3 regions of the uncultured Pseudomonas sp. genome follow, and region 1 is predicted to be linked to each of the others. Evidence: predicted binding sites of a transcription regulator. Region 1 holds the regulator's gene; each other region holds the start of a gene.
The links. Region 1 encodes FliA, which starts transcription of late flagellar genes. Its sites were predicted from a motif close to CTAAAGTTTNNNNNNNNNNNGCCGNTAA; they were not measured.

Region 1 (2,267 bases):
CATGTTGATGGACGCCGACCTGGGATTGGCCAACGTCGACGTGTTGTTGGGGCTTAGTGCCAAACGCACTCTGGAAGACGTTATCAGTGGCGAATGCGAGCTGCGCGATGTGCTGCTGCAGGGCCCTGGCGGTATTCGCATCGTACCCGCCGCATCAGGCATTCAGAGCATGGTGCAGCTGTCGCCCATGCAACATGCCGGGTTGATCCAGGCATTCAGTGATATCAGCGATAACCTCGATGTGCTGATTGTCGACACCGCCGCAGGTATTGGTGATGGCGTGGTCAGCTTCGTCCGTGCCGCGCAGGAAGTACTGGTGGTGGTGTGCGACGAGCCGACCTCGATCACCGATGCTTATGCGTTGATCAAATTGCTCAACCGCGATCACGGCATGAATCGTTTTCGGGTCTTGGCCAACATGGCCCATACCCCGCAGGAGGGTCGTAACCTCTTTGCTAAGTTGACCAAAGTCACTGATCGTTTTCTCGACGTTGCCCTGCAGTATGTCGGTGCCGTGCCGTACGACGAATCAGTGCGCAAGGCCGTGCAGAAGCAACGCGCGGTCTACGAAGCCTTCCCTCGTTCGAAGTGCGCACTGGCGTTCAAGGCGATAGCCCAGAAAGTCGACGCCTGGCCGTTACCGGCCAACCCGCGTGGCCATTTGGAGTTTTTCGTTGAGCGTCTGGTGCAGCAACCGATTGCAGACCCGGCCATATGACAGCAGCCTCTGGACTTCGTATGTATAGCAAAGCGCAGGCGCAGGATTCCCAGCACCAGCTGATCGAGCGCTATGCGCCTCTGGTCAAACGCATTGCCTATCACCTGTTGGCGCGCTTACCGGCCAGTGTGCAGGTTGACGATTTGATTCAGGCCGGAATGATCGGCTTGCTCGAAGCGTCAAAAAAATACGATTCCAGTAAAGGTGCCAGCTTCGAGACATTCGTCGGTATCCGCATTCGCGGTTCCATGCTCGATGAGGTGCGCAAAGGCGACTGGGCACCGCGTTCGGTGCATCGCAATAGCCGCATGGTCAGTGATGCAATTCGAAAAGTTGAGGCCAGAACCGGCCGAGACGCTAAAGATCAAGAGGTTGCGGCCGAACTCCAATTGAGTCTCGAAGATTACTACGGCATTCTTGGCGACACTTTAGGCAGCCGCCTGTTTAGCTTCGACGACCTGTTACAGGACGGCGAGCATGGCGAGCTGGGTGAAGACGCTGGCAGCCACCACCTCGAACCTTCTCGTGATCTGGAAGATGAACGCTTTCAGGCGGCCTTGGCGGATGCCATCGGCAACCTGCCGGAGCGCGAGCGCTTGGTGTTAGCACTGTATTACGATGAAGAATTGAACCTTAAAGAGATCGGCGCAGTGTTGGGGGTGAGCGAATCACGCGTAAGCCAACTGCACAGTCAGTGTGCCGCTCGTCTGCGCGCCCGCCTGGGTGAGTGGCGCGCACGCTGAGTTGCTTCGCTAACGCTGCTGGTTTCACGATTAAAGGCGCATGCAGGTTGCTGGGTGCGCTGGGACTGTACGGAGGTCGACTTGGACAAGAACATGAAAATCCTCATCGTTGATGACTTTTCAACGATGCGACGGATCATCAAGAACCTCCTGCGTGACTTGGGGTTCACCAACACCGCAGAGGCCGATGATGGCACTACGGCGTTGCCAATGCTGCAAAGCGGTAGCTTCGACTTTCTGGTGACGGACTGGAACATGCCAGGCATGACCGGTATCGATTTGCTGCGCGCCGTGCGTGCAGATGAGCGCCTGAAAAGCCTACCGGTACTGATGGTTACTGCTGAAGCCAAGCGCGATCAGATCATCGAAGCCGCTCAGGCTGGGGTTAACGGTTATGTGGTCAAACCGTTCACGGCCCAGGTACTGAAAGAAAAGATTGAGAAGATATTCGAGCGGGTCAACGGCTGATGTCTGCCATGAGGTTCTATGGAACGTAAAGATTCCGTTCAGGGTGAGCTTGAGACGTCCCTGAAGCACAACGCTCGCCAACTGGTTGACAGCCTCGAGCAAGGCAACTTTGGTGAAGCGGTGCAGCTCATACATGAGCTGAACAAGGCGCGAGACCGTGGTCTGTATCACGAGGTTGGCAAGCTAACCCGTGAGCTGCATAACGCCATCGTCAACTTTCAGCTTGACCCCCGTGTGCCGCATGCCACTGAAGTGTCGCAAATCACCGATGCCACCGAACGTCTGAATTATGTGGTGACGATGACCGAGAAAGCGGCCAATCGCACCATGGATTTGGT
Region 2 (2,267 bases), 2.3 Mb from region 1:
TCCAGTCCGCTGTGTTGTTGCGCGACCAGGCGGGTGTGGTTGCGGTCGGCCAGTAGGATCAGTACGCGCGACATTCCGCAGGCCTGCAGCGCCAGGTTGGCGCAGGCGGTGAGTTGCAGCACGTTGGCAAACGCACTGGGTTGCGCCAGCAACTGCGCACATTGCTGGCGCCACGCGCTCACCACTGCGGTTTTGGGCGGTTCAACCAAGGCGTGCAGGTGGCGCGTTTGCCACGGCCAGATCAACGCTTCAGCCGGGTGCCAGAGTTCTGTGCTGGGGAGGTTTCGGGCGCTGGTGACTGCGTTTTGGTGCAGCGACTGCTGCACGGTTGCCAGCGGCAGTTGCAAGAATAAACCGGTCAGGCGCTGCCAGCGCAGGCTGTGTGGGCTGTTCCAAGCGTAGTGTGCGGAAATCGCCAAGCCGTTGGCCAGCAGAATGCTGTTGGCCGGCTGGGTCAGCCAGCGGCGCAAGTTGCTGTCAGCGTCCAGGCACTGCTGCTGGTGCAGGGGATGTTGATTGTCGCGGGCAATATGCAGGGCTTTGACCAGTAAGCGCCGGTCGTTGACCAGTAGGCGGTAGCCCAGGGTGATCCACTCCGGCAAGTTCCACTGCTCACTCAGTGCCAGGCATAGCGTCAACAAAGGCACGCCGAGTAGTTCATCTTCGACCTTGGCCGCCGCTTCGCCTTTGACCAGTACCCGCTGCTGCCAGGCCTCGAACAGCTCGGGGTGGGCGGCCAATAACGTCCAGATGGGTGCGAGAAATAGCTGGCTGCCCCAGTGTACTTCTTGCCATAGGCGCGCCAGGCGACCGGCGAACAGGCCGTTGGCCTGCTGGCTGGCATGCTGGCTGATCAGTAGGATCTGCCCAAGGGCTTTGGGTAACTCCTGCTCGGGCAGGGCTGGCAGGCGGTTGAGCAACTCTTCAGTGCGTTTGATGCCGAGGCGGTTGATGGCGGCTTCGAGGCTGTCGGTCTGCTCACTGAGTCCGCTGCTCTTGCGGTTAGCCGTGCGCATTACGCTGAGGGCCAGTGCCGGGCAGCCTTGCATTAACTCCGCCAGTTCGCGCATTGAGCGATTGCTGTCCGCCAGCGCTCGGCGCAGCCTCTGCAGGCTGTCGATGGATGCAGGCAATAGCTGGTTGTCCAGCTGTTTCAGCCAGTCTGTCAGGGTGCGCGGATAGTGAATAGGCTTTGGCATGAGGGTTGAGACAAGCTGGCTTTTGACCTTAACTGGCTATAGTCTCGCGCAAATCTTCCGATAAATAGAAGGGTTGTTTTACAAAGCCCCTTTCTACTCTCTCTGGCAAGTCTCTTTTATATGGCAAAAATCATCGGCATCATTGTTGTATTCGCTAGCGTGTTAGGCGGGTTTATTCTCTCTGGCGGTAAGTTTATGGCGTTGGTTCATCCCTTTGAGGTGATGATCATTGGCGGCGCTGCGTTGGGGGCTTTTCTGCAGGCCAACCCTGGCAGCATGTTTATGCAGGTGTTCAAGAAGTCGCTGAGTATGTTCAGCTCACGCTTCACCCATACTTACTACCTCGATGTACTCAAACTGATTTACGAGATTCTCAACAAGAGTCGCCGCGAAGGCATGATGGCCATCGAGGCCGATGTTGAAGACCCTGCCGCCAGCCCGATATTCAGCAAATACCCCGGCATCCTCAAAGATCAGCGGATGACCGCCTTTATTTGCGATTACCTGCGCATCATGTCGTCCGGCAACATGGCCCCACATGAGCTTGAAGGGCTGTTCGACATGGAAATCGCCAGTCTCAAGGAAGAACTCGATCACCCGGCGCATGCCGTGGCGAAGATTGCCGACGGCATGCCTGCCATGGGCATCGTGGCGGCGGTGCTGGGCATCGTGATTACCATGTCGATCCTTGCTGATGCAGATAATGCGCAGATCGGTGAGAAAGTCGGCACCGCGTTGGTGGGTACCTTCCTCGGGATTTTGGCGTCTTATGGCTTCTTCGGTCCGCTGGCCGGCTCACTGGAGCACGACGCCAAGGAAGAGCTGAACGTGTATGAGGCGATCAAGGCCGGCCTGGTGGCCTCAGCCTCAGGCATGCCGCCCTCGCTGGCGGTCGAGTTCTCGCGCAAAGTGCTCTTCCCCGCGCACCGCCCGAGCTTTACCGAGCTTGAGCAAGCCATGCGTGGGAGCTAAAGCGCAGCATGGAGAATAACCAGCCGATTATCGTCAAGCGGGTCAAGAAGGTTGCTGGTGGCCATCACGGTGGTGCCTGGAAAATCGCCTTTGCTG
Region 3 (2,267 bases), 3.0 Mb from region 1:
CCGGGGCTGCTGGCCGGCCGGCACAGCGCCGCAGACTGTCAGGTGGAACTGCAGACGCTGTGTCGCGCGGCCAAGGTCGAGCTGCTCATCAGCCCGCTAGAAAGCCTCTCCGCCGCCCAGCAGCAGGTGCAGCTGGCTGATGGCCGCACCTTAGATGCGAGCTGGCTATCGCTGAATGTCGGCGCGCAAGTCAGCGCACCACCGCAACAAGGCGAGGCCATGCAGCTGCTGGCAGTAAAACCCTTCGATCGGTTTATCCGCGGCTGGCAGCAATGGCAGGCCACCCCCCAGCCCATGGCGATTCTCGGAGGCGGTGCGGCGGGGGTCGAGTTGGCGCTGGCGTTGGCCGACAAGGTGCCGCAGTTGTCGCTGTTCTGCGCCGGCCACCTGCTCGATGGTTTGTCGCCTGGGGTACGCCTGCGGGCGCTGGGCCATCTGCGCCAACACGCCGTGGAAGTCCGCGAAGACTGCCCGATCAGCCGCATCGACAACGACCGCCTGCTCAGCGGTAATGCGCCGGTCTGGCGCGGTCAACGGCTGTTACTGGCCAGCGGGGCCGAGGCGTTTGCCTGGCCAGCACACAGCGGCCTGGGCTGCGATGAGCGCGGCTTTGTGTTGATTGCACCAACGCTACAGAGCTACACCCATCCGACCATTTTCGCCGTGGGCGACTGCGCCAGCCTGCCCGGAGCGCGCAAAAGCGGGGTCTACGCGGTGCGCCAAGGCCCGGTGCTCGCCGCCAATCTGAATGCCGCGCTGCGCGGTCTGCCGCTCAAGCGCTACCGCCCGCAACGGCAGAGCCTGGCGTTGTTGGCCACCGGCGATGGTGGCGCGCTGCTGGATTGGCACGGCTACAGCGCCGGCGGCCAATGCTACGGCCGCTGGAAGGACTGGCTGGATAAGGGCTTTATCCAGCGCCATCGTTTTTAGCGGCGTTAACCGAACTCATGGCCAGAAGCAGGGCTAAGGAATTAACCCGCCTGCGACCAAAGTGCCATAGCTGAATACGCCCGGGGCTGCTCGAATCAGGCGCCCGTTAACGGTTACTCACTGGGTGTATCAGCCGCCATGGTCTACAGATTCGCCGACAACAGCCGATTGCCTAGCCAAGCCTATCCAACTGCACGCACTCAGGCGTCCGCCAGCATGGCCTACGCAGGGCTTAATGGCGCGCCACAGCGACCCTCTGCCGCTGGGCTCATAATAAAAATAATGAGGTTTGTCATGCGCTCTGCTTTTATTACCTACCCCAAGGCCTGTCTGCTGCACGCAATCGGTTTGGCCGGGTTGATGGCGGCCTACCAGCAGATGCAACTGCCTTGGTTTATCAGCATTCCGTCCTTTCTGCTGTTGGCCCTGTGGCCCTGGCTGGGTCCCTGGCAGCGCCAGGATGAAGAGCAGCCCGCGCACCCCAGTAGCCACGACGAGTCGTTCAACCGCCTCAGTCAAAATCTGTCACGGCAGACCTGTCATAACGCCCTGGCGGCCGCTGAGGTGGCCCATGCTGCGCAGCAATTGGCCGGCAAACTGCAGTCGCAACTGAGCGCCACCGAACAGATCAACCAAGCCGCCGACGCCATCACCCACACTGAACACGACAACGCCCAGCGCGCCGAACAGACCCTGCTGGCAGCGCAGGGCGCGCGACAGAGCAGCAACAGCGGGCAACAGCAACTGCGTGAAACCATCACCACCATGCAGCAACTCAGCGCGCAGACCAGCACCAGCCGTGAACTGATTGATGGCCTCAGCAACCGCACCGAACAGATCGGAAAAGTTACCCAGGTGATCCAATCAATAGCCAACCAGACCAACCTGCTGGCGCTGAATGCCGCCATCGAGGCCGCCCGTGCCGGCGAAATGGGCCGTGGTTTTGCCGTGGTCGCCGACGAGGTGCGTAACCTGGCCGGACGCACCAGCAGCGCCACCGAGGAAGTCACGCAAATGATCAGCGACATCCGCCAGCAAAGTGCGGCGGTGGTCAGCCATATGCAGCAACAAGCTGAGCAGCTGACCCTGGCGGCAACACAGGTCGAACAAACCGGCGAGCAATTGCAGGGCATCGCCAGCCTAGCCGAAGAGGTTGAGAGCCAGGTCGGGCAGATCGGCAGTGGCACCCGGCACAACCACGAGCGCCTAGCTGAACTGTCGGTGGCGGTCGGTCAATTGCGCAGCGATGTCGACGGCAGCGAAGGGCAGACGCGCCAGCTCAGCAGCGCCGCCGGGCGTTTGGTCGGTCTGGCAGAAAGCATCAGCGAACAACTCGC

Region 2: motA (flagellar motor stator protein MotA) is a predicted target of FliA. The motif match lies at 1,236-1,263, and genes of this name have one in related genera.
Region 3: Q0V31_RS05715 (methyl-accepting chemotaxis protein) is a predicted target of FliA. The motif match lies at 1,074-1,101, and genes of this name have one in related genera.

The regions. Positions count from the first base shown of each region.
Region 1 is NZ_OX044366.1:4,142,801-4,145,067, reverse strand. It holds gene fleN (flagellar synthesis regulator FleN) at 1-718, shown strand, start outside; gene fliA (RNA polymerase sigma factor FliA) at 715-1,461, shown strand; gene Q0V31_RS19290 (chemotaxis response regulator CheY) at 1,555-1,929, shown strand; gene Q0V31_RS19285 (protein phosphatase CheZ) at 1,948-2,267, shown strand, end outside.
Region 2 is NZ_OX044366.1:1,813,405-1,815,671, forward strand. It holds gene Q0V31_RS08480 (HDOD domain-containing protein) at 1-1,199, opposite strand, end outside; gene motA (flagellar motor stator protein MotA) at 1,320-2,171, shown strand; gene motB (flagellar motor protein MotB) at 2,180-2,267, shown strand, end outside.
Region 3 is NZ_OX044366.1:1,179,313-1,181,579, forward strand. It holds gene Q0V31_RS05710 (FAD-dependent oxidoreductase) at 1-930, shown strand, start outside; gene Q0V31_RS05715 (methyl-accepting chemotaxis protein) at 1,225-2,267, shown strand, end outside.